One region of the Nocardiopsis sp. B62 genome, then DNA from elsewhere that is predicted to be linked to it. Evidence: riboswitches for the same ligand, from Rfam matches in the RefSeq annotation. Region 1 holds a riboswitch; each other region holds the start of a gene.

What was found. Region 1 has a riboswitch for thiamine pyrophosphate ahead of thiO (glycine oxidase ThiO). Riboswitches for the same ligand answer to the same signal wherever they lie in the genome.
Region 2: another riboswitch for thiamine pyrophosphate. It lies ahead of thiD (bifunctional hydroxymethylpyrimidine kinase/phosphomethylpyrimidine kinase); the one in region 1 lies ahead of thiO (glycine oxidase ThiO).
Region 3: another riboswitch for thiamine pyrophosphate. It lies ahead of KBX21_RS10475 (ECF transporter S component); the one in region 1 lies ahead of thiO (glycine oxidase ThiO).

What each region holds. Positions count from the first base shown of each region.
Region 1 covers NZ_JAGPXK010000037.1:23,205-28,831, forward strand. Annotated here, with positions in the region: gene KBX21_RS24545 (zinc-binding dehydrogenase) at 1-813, shown strand, start outside; gene thiE (thiamine phosphate synthase) at 1,268-1,933, opposite strand; gene KBX21_RS24555 (Rv2175c family DNA-binding protein) at 2,000-2,359, opposite strand; TPP riboswitch at 2,479-2,589, shown strand; gene thiO (glycine oxidase ThiO) at 2,588-3,793, shown strand; gene thiS (sulfur carrier protein ThiS) at 3,796-4,008, shown strand; gene KBX21_RS24570 (thiazole synthase) at 4,012-4,812, shown strand; gene pknB (Stk1 family PASTA domain-containing Ser/Thr kinase) at 5,182-5,627, shown strand, end outside.
Region 2 covers NZ_JAGPXK010000015.1:70,400-76,026, reverse strand. Annotated here, with positions in the region: gene KBX21_RS17210 (sodium:alanine symporter family protein) at 37-1,482, shown strand; gene thiD (bifunctional hydroxymethylpyrimidine kinase/phosphomethylpyrimidine kinase) at 1,574-2,377, opposite strand; TPP riboswitch at 2,366-2,466, opposite strand; gene KBX21_RS17200 (DUF368 domain-containing protein) at 2,555-3,484, opposite strand; gene KBX21_RS17195 (acyl-CoA synthetase) at 3,840-5,540, opposite strand.
Region 3 covers NZ_JAGPXK010000007.1:105,626-111,252, reverse strand. Annotated here, with positions in the region: gene KBX21_RS10485 (energy-coupling factor transporter transmembrane protein EcfT) at 1-107, opposite strand, end outside; gene KBX21_RS10480 (ABC transporter ATP-binding protein) at 131-1,675, opposite strand; gene KBX21_RS10475 (ECF transporter S component) at 1,679-2,320, opposite strand; TPP riboswitch at 2,404-2,511, opposite strand; gene KBX21_RS10470 (glycoside hydrolase family 19 protein) at 2,704-3,591, opposite strand; gene KBX21_RS10465 (transglycosylase domain-containing protein) at 3,804-5,627, opposite strand, start outside.

The DNA of each region.
Region 1 (5,627 bases):
CACTTCCCCCAGGCCCCGCCCTACGTGCCCGGGGGCAGCGTGGTCGGCCGGGTCACCTCGGTCGGCCCCGGCAGCGACCCGGCCTGGACGGGCACGCGGGTCCTCACCCGCACGGACGACGGCGGATACGCCGATCGCGTCACCGTCCCGGCCGAGGGGCTGCTCCGGGTCCCCGAGGAGCTGCGCCCCCTCGACGCCCTGGCCCTGATGGTCGACGGGGCGACCGCGATGATGCTGGAGCGGGCCGCCCGCTTCGGTCCGGATGCCTGGGTCCTGGTCCTGGCCGCCACCGGCGGGGCGGGCAGCCTGGTCGTGCAACTCGCCCGTCTCGCGGGGGCCCGGGTGATCGGCGCCGCCCGGGGCGCGGAGAAGCTGGCGCTGGCCCGGTCCCTCGGAGCGGAGGAGGCCGTGGACTACTCGCAGCCGGGCTGGCTGGACCGGGTGCGCGGGATCACCGGCGGCGCCGGGGCCGCCGTGGTGATCGACGGGGCCGGCGGTGAGCTGGGATCGGCCTCCTTCGGGGCGGTGGCCGACGGCGGCCGGTTCCTCAGCTACGGCACGGCCGGAGGCTCGTTCGCCGAGGTGGACACGGCCGAGGCCGAGCGGCGCGGGATCACCGCCATGGGTCTGAACGAGATGCAGGCGCGGCCGGGAACGGACCGAGGCGACCTCACCAGGCTCGCACTGGAGGAGGCGCGGGCCGGACACCTGCGGCCGCACGTGGGGCTGATCCTGCCGCTGGAGCGGGCCGCCGAGGCACACGCCGCTCTTGAGGGCCGCCGTGTGCCGGGAAAGGTGCTCCTGGTCCCCTGAGTCGTGCCGGACCATTCCTCCCGCCCGCCACCCGCCGCCAACCTCGACGGACGCCTGCGGCCCGGTGTCCTCGCGTCACCACCGGGATGTGCCTGTGCGCCGTTGAAGCTCGGACAGCCACCCGGTCGGGTCCCACCGTGCGACACCGCGGAGCCCGCGTGGCAGCGCACAGCAGGGGAGACGGACGCTCACATCGATGGCGGCCGCGCCGCCACCGGCGGTGCGTCCAAGAGGGGACACACAGGGCCCTTCTTCTGGATCGATCCGCCCCGACGTCGCCCACCACCGCCCCACCAACTCCTACGGTGCGCTGGCGGCCAGGCCGCCGTCGGCGAAGGCACCCGAGAACCACGCCCTGGCCCCGTGCGGTCGCCGGCTCGAAGACGCCCCTGGGAGGGGCGGGGCATGGAGCGACCCCGGTCCCGTGCGGGGTCCCGGGGCCGTCGGTGTTCGTTCAGGCGAGTCGCGCGGTGAGCTTGGCCTTGAGGGCGCTGGCTGCCGCTCGCGGGTCCTGCGCCTCGGTGACGGCGCGCACCACGACCACGCGGGTGGCCCCGGCGTCCAGCACCCGGTCCACGTTCTCCAGGTCGATGCCGCCGATCGCGAACCAGGGCCGGTCGGTGCCCAGCGCGGCCGCGCGTTCCACCAGTTCGAGCCCGGCCGCCGGGCGTCCCGGCTTGGTCGGGGTCGCCCAGGTCGGGCCCACGCAGAAGTAGTCGCTCCCGGGTTCCTCCGCCGATCGCGCGGCGGCCTCGGGGTCGTTGTTGGAGCGGCCGATCAGGGGGTCGGCGCCGATGACGTCGCGGGCCAGGGGTACCGGCAGGTCGCGCTGGCCCAGGTGCAGTACGTCGGCGCGCACCGCGCGGGCGATGTCGGCGCGGTCGTTGACCGCGAGCAGGGCGCCGTGGCGTTCGCACGCCTCCCTCAGGACTTCCAGGGCGGCCAGTTCCCCGCGCGCCTCCAGCCCCTTGTCCCGGAGCTGGATGATGTCCACACCGCCGGACAGGGCGGCGTCCGCGAACTCCGCGAGATCACCGCTCCCGGTCCGGGCGTCGGTGCACAGGTACAGAAGGGATGCGTCCAGGCGCTCGCGCAGGCTGGTTCCGTGGCTCGTCCTCACGCGCCCCACCATAACCAACGGCCCGGGGACGTCACCGAGGTGGTGCGTCCCCGGGCCGTGGACGGCTCAGAAGGCCATGCCCTGCGCCCGGCGGCGGACCTCGGTGCCCCGGTTCTCGCGCATGGCCTGGATCGGCGTGCCCGGCAGGGTGTCGTCCGGGGTGAACAGCCAACGCAGGGCCTCCCCGGTGGAGAATCCGGCGTCGGTCAGCAGCACGATGGTGCCCGGCAGGCCCTTGACCAGGTCCTGGCCGTCCAGAAAGGCGGCGGGAATGGAGAGCTCACCACCACGCACCACGCCCATCAGGCGGTTCTCGCGGATGAGGGTCTTGATGCGGTTGGGGCTCACGCCCAGCGGGGCGGCCGCCTCACGCAGGGTCAGCCATTCGCCGACGAGTTCGTCGAGTTCACGATCGCTTTGTGTCACCTCACCAATCTGCCACACCCGACCGGGCCCCGGAGACCATCGCGCCGCCCTGGGGGCTCCCTGCCTGGGAGATCCCCGCCACGGCCGGTCCGGACGGGTTGTCCTACGATGGGTGGACAGACATGTCCCGCGGGAGCCGGGTGGACCCGGCTGAGAGGGAGGCTCGCGGCCTCCGACCGCACGAACCTGATCCGGGTCATACCGGCGAAGGGAGTGGAACACGGCGCCGTGCGCACCAACGACGTTCCCCCGCAGAAGACGATTCATCCCACCACTACCGTGGTCGTGGTCGGCGGCGGTGTCGTCGGCCGGGTCACCGCCTGGCGGGCCGCCCAGCGCGGCCTCGCCGTCACCCTCGTCGAACCCGACCCCGTCACCGAACCCTCCGCCGCCCGCGCCTCCTCGACCGTCGCCGCGGGCATGCTCACCCCCGCCACCGAGGCGGTCTTCGGTGAGGAGGAGCTGATGGAGATCGGGGTGCGCTCCGCGCGCCTGTACGACGACTTCGTCGCCGAACTGGAGGAGGCCAGCGGGGTCGACGTCGGCCACCGCCGCACCGGCACCCTCCTGGTCGCCTTCGACAGCGACGACCTGGCCGTCCTCACCGACCTGCACGCCCTCCAGGAACGCCTGGGCATCCCCACTCAACGGCTGACCAGCCGCGAGTGCCGCCGCCTCGAACCCACCCTCGCGCCCGGCGTGCGCGGCGGGGTACTGGCCCCCGAGGACCACTCCGTGAACCCGCGCGCCCTGCTCCTGGCCCTGGCCCGGGCCGGGGAGCGCGCGGGCGTGCGCGAGGTCTCCGGGTACGCGGAGGAGGTCGCCTCCCCCGGCCCCGACGGGGCGCGACTGGGCGTGCGCCTGGCCGACGGCTCCGCGCTACCCGCCGAACAGGTGGTGCTCGCCGCCGGGTGCTGGGGCGACCGGGTGCGGGTGCCCGAACCCGTGGTGCCGCCGCTGCGCCCGGTCAAGGGGCAACTGTTGCGCGCCCGGGTCCCCGCGGGGGAACCACCGCTGGTCACCCGCACCGTGCGCGGCCTGGTGCGCGGGTTCCCCGTCTACCTGGTGCCCCGCGCGGACGGCGAGGTGATCGTCGGCGCCACCCAGGAGGAAATGGGCCACGACACCTCCCTGACGGTGGGCGGGCTCTGGCAGGTCCTGCGGGACGCGCGCGAACTCGTCCCGGGGGTGAGCGAGCTGGAGGTCGTCGAGACCTGTGTGGGGCTGCGGCCGGGCTCACCCGACAACGAACCCCTCCTGGGCCCGACCCGGGTCCCCGGACTACACCTGGCCGCCGGGCACTTCCGGCACGGGGTCCTGCTGGCCCCGGTGACCGGGGAGGTCATGGCCGAGGCCCTCACCACCGGCGCGCTGCCCCCGTACGCGCGCCGGTTCGCAGCCAGCAGATGGACGCGTGAGCAGACGTGGGAGTAGCAGTGGAACTGATCATCAACGGACAGGCCCAGGACAGCGCGGCGACCACCGTGGACGGGGTCGTGCGCGCGCTCACCGACGCCGGGGACGGCGCCGTCCCCGGGGGGATCGCCGTCGCGGTCAACGACGAGGTGGTGCGCCGCACTGCCTGGACGGACACCGCGCTCCGCGCGGGCGACCGCGTGGACGTCCTCACCGCCGTACAGGGAGGCTGAACCATGACACAGACGCACGAGTCCGTGACCGTCGCGGAAAGCGCCCCGGAGGACCCGCTCGTCATCGCGGGGGTCTCCTTCGGCTCCCGCCTCATCACCGGTACCGGCGGGGCGCCCTCCCTGGAGGTCCTGGAGGAGGCGCTCCTGGCGTCGGGGACCGAACTCACCACCGTGGCGATGCGCCGGATCAGCCCGGGCACCCAGGGGTCGGTGTGGGACGTCCTGGACCGCAACGGCATCCGCCCGCTGCCCAACACCGCCGGGTGCTTCACCGCCGTGGACGCCGTGCGCACGGCGAAGCTCGGCCGCGAGGCGCTGGGCACCGACTGGGTGAAGCTGGAGGTGGTCGCCGACGAGCACACCCTCCTGCCCGACCCGGTGGAACTGCTGGACGCCGCGGAGGCGCTGGTCGACGACGGCTTCACCGTGCTGCCCTACACCAACGACGACCCGGTGCTGGCGCGTCGCCTGGAGCAGCTGGGCTGCGCGGCCGTGATGCCGCTGGCCGCGCCGATCGGTTCCGGTCTGGGCATCCGCAACCCGCACAACCTGGAGCTGATCGTCGAGCAGGCCGACGTCCCGGTGATCGTCGACGCGGGCATCGGCACGGCCAGCGACGCCGCCCTGGCGATGGAGCTGGGCTGTGACGCCGTGTTGTTGGCCACGGCCGTGACACGCGCCCGGGAGCCGGTCCGGATGGCCACGGCGATGCGCGACGCCGTGCGCGCCGGACGCGGCGCCCGGCTGGCCGGACGCATCCCGGTCCGGCGCCACGCCAGGGCGTCCAGCCCCGACGTGGTCTGAGCGTCCCCAGAGGACACCGCCACGGTGGGGGCCGGGGGCCGGGGCCGCCGCCTGCGCGGACACACCACCCTGGACATGGGGTCACGACACTCGAACACACCGTGAAAACCGGGTTTGGTGCCGTCCCCTACCGTGGGAGGGGTGTGCGTGCCGCGCGGCGGCACCGCACCCACATACCGCCCAGGCGCGAACGCCCCGAACCGGCTCCGGTCGGCTCCACGACGGTGGACACGAGGGCCGCCGCGACCGTGAACCGCGGGGCAAACCTGACACCGGCTTCCGCTATCGTGTCGGATCGACACCAGGTGTCGGGTACGCGCCACCGGCAGCGAACGCCCGCGCTCCCCGCAGCAAGGACACAATCCCGCCGTGGACATGACGACTTCCGACCCGCTTGTAGGCGCGACGCTGGACCGTCGCTACTTCGTCGAGTCAAGGATCGCCGGTGGCGGCATGGCGACGGTCTACGTCGCCCACGACCTGAGGCTGGACCGACGGCTGGCACTCAAGGTCATGCACCCCTCCCTGGCCCAGGACCCGACCTTCGTCCAGCGCTTCATCAACGAGGCCCACTCGGTCGCCAAGCTCTCGCATCCCAACGTCGTGCAGGTCTTCGACCAGGGTGAGGACCAGGGACACGTCTTCCTGGCCATGGAGTACGTCCCGGGCCAGACCCTGCGCGACCTCCTCAAGGAGCACGGTCGGCTGGGCCCGCAGCAGGCCCTGAACTTCATGGCCTCGGTGCTGGCCGCGCTCGGCGCCGCCCACCAGGCCGGCATGGTGCACCGCGACGTCAAGCCCGAGAACGTCCTCAT
Region 2 (5,627 bases), on a different contig from region 1:
CCCTACCCCATGCAATCACCGAAAGAGAGGTCCTCAGTGGACCACCTCCTAGAGATGGCCGGCGTCCTGTCGGAGATCATCTGGGGACCGTACGTCCTCATTCCCCTGTTGCTCCTGACCGGTGTCTTCCTGACCGTCAGGTTGAGACTGCTCCAGTTCACCAAGCTCGGCCACGCGCTCTGGCTCGCCTTGGTCCGGCGGAAGGAGGACCACGACCAGGCCGAGGGCGACATCTCGCACTACCAGGCGCTCAGCACGGCCCTGGCGGCCACCGTCGGCGTCGGCAACATCGCCGGTGTCGGTCTGGCCATCGGGATCGGCGGCCCGGGCGCCCTGTTCTGGATGTGGGTCACCGGCCTCGTGGGCATGGCCACCAAGTACAGCGAGGCGCTCCTGGGGGTCAAGTACCGGACCAGGGACGAGAAGGGCGAGCAGGCCGGCGGCCCGATGTACTACCTCCGCCACGGTCTGCCCGGCGGCCTCGGCGTCTTCCTCGGCGGGGCCTTCGCGGTCTTCGGCGCCATCGCCGCCTTCGGCATCGGCAACGGCACCCAGGCGGAGGCCGTCTCCAGCTCCATCAACAACATCACCGGCATCGACCCCCGCATCATCGGTGTCGTCCTGATGGTCCTCGTCGCCATCGTCATCCTCGGCGGCATCAAGAGCATCGGCCGGTTCGCCTCCGCGATCGTGCCGTTCATGATCATCGGGTTCATCTTCATGAACCTGCTGGTCCTGATGATCAACTGGGACCAGCTGCTCCCCGCCTTCCAGCTCGTCTTCACCGACGCGTTCACCGGGACCTCCGCCGCGGGCGGATTCGCGGGTGCCGCGCTCATGCTGGTCATCCGCACCGGTGTCGCCCGGGGCATCTTCTCCAACGAGTCCGGTCTGGGCACCGGCGCCATCGCCGCCGCCTCGGCCAAGACCACCCAGCCGGTCCGGCAGGCCATGGTGTCGATGACGCAGACCTTCATCGACACGATCATCATGGTCACCCTGACCGCCCTGATGATCATCACCTCCGGCCTGTGGAACGCCCCCGAGAGCGCCGGGTACGACCCGGACAACAAGGGTGTCCTGCTCACCTCCGGTTCGATGGAGCAGGGCCTGGGCCAGCTCAGCCCGGCCCTGGGCTCCTTCGGCGTGGTCTTCATCGCCTGCGCGGTGGCGATCTTCGCGTACACGACCATCCTCGGCTGGTCGTACTACGGTGAACGCTGCATGGTGTACCTGGCCAAGGGCAAGCGCTTCCTGGTCCTGCCCTACCGGCTGGTCTTCATCGCGGTCGTCTACGTCGGCGCGACCGCCAGCATCGAGTCGGTCTGGCTGTTCAGCGACATCGCCAACGGTCTGATGGCGCTGCCCAACCTGGTGGGTCTGATCCTGCTCTCCCCGGTGGTGGTCGCGGAGACACGGAAGTTCTTCGGCCACCCCGAGTGGCGGAACCCGGACGTGATCATGGACGACGTCAACAAGTAGTCCGCGCTCGGCCGGGGGACGGGTCCCCGGGCCGACGACAAGGGGGGACCGGCCGCAACGGCCGGTCCCCCCTTCGCGTGGCGCCGGTCCGCTACCACCAGGCGTGGAAGTGGTGCACCGGCCCCTGGCCGCCGCCGGCGTCGATCTCGTCGGCGCGGCGCAGGGCCTCGGTCAGGTAGGCCTTGGCGTCGGCCACGGCGGTCACCGCGTCCGGACGCTGGGGGAGCAGGGCGGCGATCGAGGAGGAGAGGGTGCAGCCGGTGCCGTGGGTGTTGCGGGTGGCCACGCGTTCGGACCGGAACTCCACCGGCTCCGAGACCCCGTCGACCAGCAGGTCGACGCTCTCCTCACCGGGCAGGTGGCCGCCCTTGAGCAGGACGCGGCGCGGACCGAGTTCGAGGAGGCGTTCGGCCTGCCCGCGCATCTCCTTCAGGCTGGTGGCCTCGGTCTCGCCGAGCAGGTCGGCGGCCTCGGGAAGGTTGGGGGTGAGAAGGTCGGCGCGCGGCAGCAGGACGGTGCGCAGCGCCTCGATCGCCGACCTCTCCAGGAGGCGGTCACCGCTCTTGGCCACCATCACGGGATCCACGACCACGTTCGGCAGTTCGTAGCGGTCCACGGCGGCCGCGACGGCCTCGGTGACCTCGGACGTGGACAGCATCCCCACCTTGACCGCGTGCACGGTCGCGTCGGTGAACAGGGTGTCCATCTGGTCGGTGACGAAGGACGCGGGGACACCGTGTACCCCGGTGACCCCGCGTGTGGACTGGGCGGTCAACGCCGTCACCACGGTCATCCCGAAGACCCCGTGGGCGGAGAACGACTTCAGGTCGGCCTGGACACCGGCACCCCCGCTGGGGTCGCTTCCGGCGATGGACACGACGTTGTACGCGCTCATTGGCGTTCCTTCGCTAGTACGAACTAGGGCAGGTTCGACGGGTGTGCTCTCAGCCGGGAGGAGTCTCTCCGGCACCCCGCGCCACCGGGGCCTCGCGGCCCCGGCATCACTGTTGGTTTGTGGTGTTTCCGACTGTAGTGGACGGTCCGCCGGGGCGGACCGTCCCTCCGCGCGCGGTCAGACGGTGACGTTGTGGTGGTGGGTCTCCACCCGCGCCTGCTGGGCGTGCTTGCGCTGCTCCCAGATGATCATGCCGACGACCACCACGAAGCCGCCGACGGCGAAGGCGATCGTCACGGGGACGTCGGTCATCGGAAGCAGGTCGCGGTTCTCGTCCTGCCACGGCCACAGCGCACGCAGCGAACCGGCCATCAGACCGGTGAGCACCACGAGGGTGATGTGGTGGTGGTTCTCCAGCAGGAACTGGAGCACCTTCACGAACAGGGCCAGGCCGGTGATCATGCCGAGCACGAAGACCGTGATGTAGGGCAGGTCGGCCCCGCGCAGGGCGGCCATGGTCGGCTCGTACAGGCCCAGGGTCAGCAGGATGAACGAGCCCGACAGGCCCGGCAGCACCAGGGCGCAGATCGCGACGGCCGCGGCGAAGAAGACGATCACCGGGTGGGTGGGCAGGTTGGCGCCGGGCAGTCCGGTGAGCAGGAAGGCGAGCACGGCGAAGACGAGGGCGACCCCGTAGTGCCAGGCCTTCCACTTCTTGCCCGCACCGGTGTAGGGGATCCACAGGCAGGCCAGGACCAGGCCGAAGAACAGCGCGTAGGCGTACTGCTCGTAGACCTCCACCAGCGGGGCGAGGAAGATGGCGGCCAGGATGAGTGCGACGCCCATGCCGATGAGGGCGGGGACGAGGACGCTCCAGTCCACCTGGCGGAACTGCTCCTGGGCCCGCTCCTTGCCACGCCCCCGGGGCACGTCCGTGACGTAGCGCTTGATGCCGCTGACCACGTGGCCCGCGCCACCGATCAGCTTGTCGTAGAGGCCGACCATCAGTGCGACCGTGCCGCCGCTGATGCCGGGCAGAGCCTCGGAGGTGCCGACGGCCCCGCCGCGCACCGCGTTGAAGATGTAGGAGCCTACTGACTTGGCCATGTTGTCGGGCGCGGGCCCGGGAGCTTCCCGGGAGGGGGCGCCGTCCTCCGTCCTGATGGGGCCACCGGTCGCGCGTGAGCGCTCGACCGGCGGGGTCAAAGGGGTGCTTGTACCGCGCGGGTCGCGGGGACGACCTCCACCGGTCCGATGTCCGGCCGCGCGGATGTTTGCCGCCCGGGCCGTGCGATGGGGGAGGAGCGCCGTCAGGCCCCGGGCCGGGCAGCGCCAATTCTAGCGGCGCCGGACGGGGTGAAGGCGTCCGAGCGCCCCGAGAACCGGGGTTTTGGCCAGGTATCAGCCCGCACGGTCCTTAGTCCGAAAACAGATCGTGACGAAGGGGCCGCGGAGCACGGCATCAGTTCCGGAGCGAACCGGACAGGTGCGAGCTCGGAACGGCGGGCGCGGACGGGTCCTCACCGGCCACCGAAGCGGCCCAGCGATAGTCCTGTTTGCCCACCGCCGTGCGCCGCACGCGGTCCACGAAGTGCACGGTCCGGGGCACCTTGAACCCGGCCAGACGCACCCGGCAGTGCGCCCGCAGCGCACCCTCGTCCGGGGCGGAACCGGAGGCCAGGGACACCAGCGCCGTCACCCTCTGCCCGAGTCGCTCGTCCGGGGCGGGCACCACGATCACGTCCTCCACCGAGGGGTGCGCCTTCAGCACGGCCTCCACCTCCTCGGGGTAGACCTTCTCCCCGGCGGTGTTGATCACCACGCTGCCCCTGCCCAACAGCATGATGGAACCGTCGCCTGCCCGCGTGCCGTAGTCACCCGACAGTGCCCAGCGACGCCCCTCACCGTCCGTGGGGAACGTGCGCGCGGTGGCGATCGGATCGTTGTAGTAGCCCAGCGGGATCCGGCCGGTCCGGGCGATCCGACCGACCTCGACCGACCCGGGCGGAAGCGGCCGCAGGGCGCCGTCGAGCACGGCGATGCTCCCACCCATGGTGAAACTGCGCCGGTCGGTGGAGTCCGCCACGCTCGTGTGCTCGTCGGGGGCGGTGGCCGAACCGCACACACCCGTCTCCGATCCGCCGTAGGCGTCGGCCAGGGCGACGTCCTCGCGCCAGGCCCGCCACAGCCCGCGCACCGAGGGGGTGAGCGGGGTTCCGCCGGAGCGCACCGAAGTGAGGTCGGGACACAGGTCCGGCTCGGTGAGCAGGTGCCTTGCCAGAGGTCGGGCCATCGCGTCGCCCACCAGCTGAACGGCGTGCACGCCCTCGCGGTGCGCCAGCTCCAGCACGCGGTCCGCGCGGAAACTGCGGTCCGTGGACAGCACCACGCTCTTGCCGCACAGCAGCATGCTCAGCGCGTTCCACTGCCCGGCCGCGTGCATGAGCGGACCCAGCACGAGCATGCGCAGAGGGAAGCAGCGCGCGGCGCGTCCGGCAACGTCCAGAGGGGTCCCGGCGCGGGGGGCTCCCGGTTCGCGCCGCTCCACGGCGGCGCGGAAGACGTCCGCCTGGCGCCACAGGACGCCCTTGGGGTAGCCGGTGGTGCCCCCGGTGTACAGCAGGTAGTGGTCGTCACCACTGGTCCCGGGCAACTCCACCGCGCCGTGCTCGGAGTCGGGGCCGTGCGCGGCGAGCGCCTCCTCGTAGTCCGCGCCGTCCAGCGAGGCGTCGCGCTCCGCGCCGTCCTCCAGCAGGAGCACGTGCCGAAGGCGCGGCAGGTCTGAGCGGACCGCCGCCACAGTCGTGGCCAGGGAGTCCTCGGCGATCAACGCCACCGCGTGCGAGTCCGAGAGCACGTGCCGGAGCTCGCCCGCCACGTACCGGTAGTTGACGTTCACCGGCACCGCGCCCGCGCGCAGCACGCCCAGGAACGACTCCACCCACTCCGCGCGGTTGAACGACAGGATCGCGACGTTCTCCCCGGGGCGCACACCGGTGGTGACCAGGTGCCGGGCCAGCCGGGTGGAACGGTCGAGCAGGGCGCGGTAGGTGAGGCGGCGGGGTCCGGCGACCAGCGCGACCCGGTCCGGGACGGCGTCGGTCACCGCCGTCATCAGGTTGGCAAGGGAGAAGGGGGTGTCCGGGGACGCGTGTTGGGGCACGTCTGATGACCTCCCTGACGTTCGTGAACGGCCGTCCTCGGCGCGGGGCGCTCGTGGCGGCTGTGGCTGGTTACGAGCGAACGTACC
Region 3 (5,627 bases), on a different contig from region 1:
CCGATCGCCAGTGCGGCCAGGAGCTTGGCGGCCGGGTTCAGGCTGGTGAGCCAGTAGCGGGCGCCGCCGCCCTCGGGCACGTCCAGGGTGAGGGTGTCCCCTCCCATGGAGCGATGCGAGACCTGGGAACTCACACGTCCCCCTCTCGTGCCGTGGCAGCCGTCTCGACGGGCGCCGCGCGCCCGTCGGCCACCCGCACCTCCACGTCCGTCAGACGGCGCAGGAGGAGCTCGTCGTGGGTGGCCATGACCACGGCCCGCCCCTCGGCGCGCAGGACGCCGAGCAGCTCCACCAGCTCCGTCCAGGTCCGGGTGTCCTGGCCGAAGGTGGGTTCGTCCAGCACCAGCAGGTCCGGGGCGTGTGAGGGACCGGAGCTGAGCGCGGTCGCCACCGAGAGGCGCCGCTTCTCGCCGCCGGAGAGCGTGTAGGGGTGCACCTCGGCCAACCTGGTGAGCCGCAGCCGCTCCATCAGTTCGCCCACCCAGGCGTCGGTCTCGGCCTCTCCCATCCCGGCCCGCAGCGGCGCGAAGCGGAGTTCGTCGCGGACCGTGGCGGTGACGAACTGGTCCTCGGCGTGCTGGAAGACCGTGCCCACGTGGCGGGCCAGACGGCGTGCAGGCCAGCGAACCAGCGGACGCCGGTCCGACTCGGCCAGCGGACCGCGCGGCAGCACCTGTCCCCGGTGTGGGCGGGACAGCCCGGCCAGCATGGTCAGGAGCGTGGACTTGCCAGCCCCGTTGGGCCCGGTCAGCGCGGTCGCGGTCCCCGCGCGCACGGTGACGTTCACGTCGTCGAGCACCGTGCGCCGGGGCGCGGCGCGCACGCCCACCTGGAAGGGGGTGCGGGCGGTGACGTCCACGGTCTCCACCAGCAGTCCGCCGCCAGGTCCGGGCGTGAGTTCGGGGGCGGGCTCGTTGCCGGGGATCCACACGCCCTGTTCGGCCAGGGAACGACCGTGTTCGGCGAACACCCGTGCCGGGGTGCCGTCCGCGATCACTCCCCCGCCGGGTGCGACCACCACCACCCGGTCCACCAGGTCCACGACGTCGGCCACCCGGTGTTCGACCAGCACGAGGGTGGCCCGGGTCTCGCCGAGCAGGCGGGAGAGCAGGTCGCGGACCAGCGAGGCACCGGCCGGGTCGAGGTTGGCGGTGGGTTCGTCCAGGAGCAGCAGGCGCGGCCGCATGGCCAGCGCTCCGGCGATCACCAGACGCTGCTTCTCGCCGCCGGAGAGCGCGCCCGTGGAGTGCCGGAGGCCGTAGGGGAAGCCGACCTCCGCCAGGGAGCGCTCGACCCTCGGCCAGATGAGCCCGGGGTCCACCCCCAGGTTCTCCAGCCCGAAGGCGACGTCGTCCCCGGCGCGGGCCATCACGAGCTGGGTCTCGGGGTCCTGGCTCACCAGCCCAACGCCGCCCCGGCCACGGTCGGCGGGGACACCGTCCACCAGCAACGACCCCTCCTGCTCGCCGCTGATGGCGCCGTCCTCACCGGTGAGCCCGGCCAGGGAGTGCAGCAGGGTGGACTTGCCCGCGCCCGAGGCGCCGAGCAGCAGGACCCGCTCCCCCGGTTCGACGGTCAGGTCCACCCCGCGCAGGGCGTGGTCGTCGCGGCCCGCGTGCTTCCATCCCCAGCCGGAGAGTTCGACGCGCGCACCGCCTGTGTCGGGTCGGGTCACGGGTCAGCCCCTGGCCGAGGGGAAGGGGGCCAGCGCACCGGCCCGGGCCAGCGCCGTGGTGAGCAGTCGGGCGCCCACACCCGCGATGACCGCCGCACTGAGGACCACGATCACCCCGTAGGTGAGCTGGTACTCGATCGGCCAGGTGACGTTGTAGGCGATGTTGTCCCGGATGGCCGGGGAGAGCCCGGCGACGGCGGCTGCGAGCACGGCCACGCCCATGTTCCAGCGCCGGTAGGCGAAGGCGAGGAAGACCAGCTCGGGCAGCAGCCCCTGGAGGGCGCCGTCGAGGACGACCATGATCCCCCACTGGGTGCCCAGCACGGCCGAGACGGAGGCGGCCGCGATCGAGGTCAGCAGGGCCGCTCCGGGCTTGCGGATGATGAGGCCGCCGAGCACACCGGAGATCAGCCACATGCCGTAGACGACGGCCTGCCCGGGCGGGAAGGCGACGAACAGCGGTGTGGTGACCGACCAGACGATGTTCCACAGCCAGAAGACGACGCCGACCGCGACGCCGATCACGGCGGCCACGACGATGTCGACGGTGCGCCAGCTCCGGAACTTCGCCAGGACCTCCTGGACGGTGCCCGTGGGCCGGGCGGCGGTTCCGGGACCGGTCTCACGGTCGCTTTCGGTACTCATGGTGGTTGATGTCCCTTCGTCGGGGTGACGAGGGCCCATGTGGCCAAGAGCGCCAGCCGGGCGCGCGCACGCGCACGCCGCGATGGCGGTTTCCTATGACTTCCTTCGCTGGCATGACCCAGATCAGGTGTGTAAGGGTCTGCGGCCGGGTGCCGCACTCTCAGCGCTCACGCGCTCCCCTGTCGGATTGCCTCCATTATGGTGCAAACGTGACGATTGGTGAAGACCTTCCCACCTGTGGGACGCGAACGCACCGGCCCCGGAGGGGTCTCGGAGGGGCTCGGACCGGCTTCGGGAACGCCGGAGCGGGGGCGCGCCCGACGGTGGTCGCCGGTCGCACCCCCGCTCGGAGTGCCGTCACGGGTGCCTGACGCACCCGGGGGTCAGCAGCTCAGGTTCGACCCCGTCGTGGTGCCGAGGATCTGGGTGAAGTGCGTGAACGTGTTGATGCGGCTCTGCACCTGTCCCGGGTTGCCGCCGTTGCACTCGATCGAGCCGTTGATGGAGCGGATCGACTCGCCGAAGCCGTGACCGCCGACGATGGCGGTGTGCCCCGACATCGTTCCGGCGCCGGGCTGGGTGTTCCAGAACCAGAGTCCGGTCCGCCAGGCGATCGCGGCGTCCTGCTCGACCAGGTAGGGGTTGTTCAGAAGGTCGATGCCGAGGGCGTCACCAGCGGCCTTGTAGTTGTAGTTCCAGCTCAGCTGGATCGGGCCCTTGCCGTAGTAGGCGGACTGTCCGGCCGGGCAGCCGAAGGGCTGGCCCCAGTCGCAGTAGTGCGGGTAGTTCGCCTCGTTGGTCTCCTTGATGTGCACCAGTCCACCGGTCTCGTGGCTGACGTTGGCGAGGAACGCGGCCGCCTCCCGTCGCTGCACCTCGACACTGCCCGTGTTGGTGAAGCCCGGGTACGAGCTCAGGGCGGCGGTGAGGCCGGCGTAGGTGTAGAAGGAGTTCCGGTTCGGGAACATCTGGTTGAACTGGGCCTCGCTGACCACGAAGTCACTGGGGCCCGGCTGCTCCCCGCCTCCGTCGGTGCCGCACGCGCCCTGGTCGGACCAGACGTCCGAGGTGCCGGGACGTTCGTTCTGCGTCCACCACTTGGCGGTGTAGTTGCGGCCTTCGAAGGAGACCTGGCCGCCGCCGGTGTAGACGGCGGAGGAGCTCCAGGCGGTCGCGCAGGTGGCGGCCTGCGCGACCGTGGCGGGGAGGGTAACGAGCACAGCCGCGATCGCGCCCAGCGCGGCGAGCTGACTCAGGAGACGTCGGATCACGTGATCACACTCCTAGGGTGCGGCGCTGCGTCCGACCGCGCGCCGCAGGGGGTGACGTCACCTAAGCAAGGCTGGTCTAGACCTGTCAAGATCCCCAACCACGGATTGTGAGAACACGATGACGGCGAGGCCCGCCACACGGGTCCGCGCCCCGGTCGCGTGATCGCCGTTCCCGCACGACCACCGGACCGGGGCGCGGACCCCCGGACGCCCTAGGCCTCCTCGTCGCCGTCGTCGCCGCCCCCGTCGTCGTCGCCGTCGTCGCCCCTCTGCTCCGCCGGTTCGGTCTTCGGGTCGCCGAAGCTTCCGGGCGACCCCGCGAAACTGTCCGAGGGCAGGTGATCGGTGGCGCCGCGCATGCTCTCCTGCCAGATCGGACCGGGCAGGGTGCCGCCGTAGACGATCCCGTAGTAGCGGCCGCCGATCGTCACGCTCTGGAGCGGGTTCTGCTCGCCGCCGCGCACGTCGCCCACGACCACGGCGGAGGCGAGGTTCGGGGTGTACCCGGCGAACCAGGCGTAGGCGGCCCCGTCCGTGGTGCCGGTCTTGCCCGCGGCCGGCCGACCGATGTCCAGTCCCTTGGCGGTGCCCCCGTCGAAGGTCTGCTGGAGCAGGTGGTTCACCCCGTCGGCGGCGTCCTGCTTGACCGTCCGCTCGCACTCGGAGGTGGTCTTGAGCTGCTCGCCGGTGCCCTCCTCGGTCACCGAGCGCACCGGGCGGGGCTCGCAGTACTCACCGCGTGCGGCGAAGGTCGCGTAGGAGGCGGCCACGTTCAGCGGGGACACCTCCTGGTCGCCCAGGGTGAAGGAGCTCCACACCCCGAGGTCTGCGCCGTCCGCGCGGTGCACTCCGGCCTTCTCCGCCATCTCCGAGGTCTCGCACAGGCCCACGCGCTTCTGGAGCTGGGCGAAGTAGGTGTTCACCGACCCCTTGGTCGCGCTGATCATGTTGTGGCTGCCGTCGTCGCTCTCACCGGCGTTGCGCACGTTCCACGCGGACATCCTGGTGCCGTCGCAGCCGGACATCCCGCTGACGGACATGCTCTTGGGTGAGGAGAAGCTGGTCCCGTAGCCCAGGCCCTTCTCCAGCGCCGCGGCCAGCGTGTACGTCTTGAAGGTGGACCCGGCCTGGTAACCGGAGGAGCCGCCGTCGGCCTGGTCCACGGCGAGGTTGAGGGAGGTCGTGCCCACCGCCTCGTCGTCGAACCCGTACTTCAGGTTCTGGGCCAGGGCGCGCACCCGGCCGGAGCCGGGTTCGATCATCGCCTGGGCCGCGAACTTCGTGGAGTCCTCGTGCGGGACGCGCTTTTCGATGGCCTTCTCCGCGGCGTCCTGCGCGGCCGCGTCGAGTGTCGTCCGCACGGTCAGCCCGCCCTGGACGATGCGCTGTTCGCGCTCCTCGGCGGTGCCGCCGATCAGGTCCGAGTTCCGCAGCCAGCGCATGGTGTAGTCGCAGAAGAACGGGTAGTCGCTCTCCGCGCAACTGCCTCCGCGCGGCGTGGAGTCGATGCCCAGCCCCCGCTCCTTGTGGGCCTCGGCCTCCTTGGCGTCGAGCACGTCGGTGGCCACCATGCGGTCCAGTACGACGTTGCGGCGTTCGAGCGCGCCCTCGGGGTTGTTCAGCGGGTCGTAGAACGAGGGGGCGCGCACCAGACCGGCCAGCATGGCCGCCTGGCCGGCGTCGAGGTCGGCGGCGGGGATGGAGAAGTACCGCTGCGCGGCGATCTCGACACCATGCGCGCCTCCGCCGAAGTAGGACAGGTTCAGGTACCCCTCCAGGATCTCGTCCTTGGTGAGGCGGTCCTCGACGTCGATCGCGTAGCGCAGTTCGGTGAGCTTGCGGCCCAGGTTCTGCGCGCTGGCGCCCTCGACGTCCTCCTCCGTGTCCGCGGTCTCGATGAGGAGGTTCTTCACGTACTGCTGAGTGATGGTCGAACCGCCCTGCGTGTCGCCCTGGGCGGTGCGCGCGGCGGCACGGATCACGCCGCGCAGGTCCAGGCCCTTGTGTTCGTAGAAACGGTCGTCCTCGATGGCCAT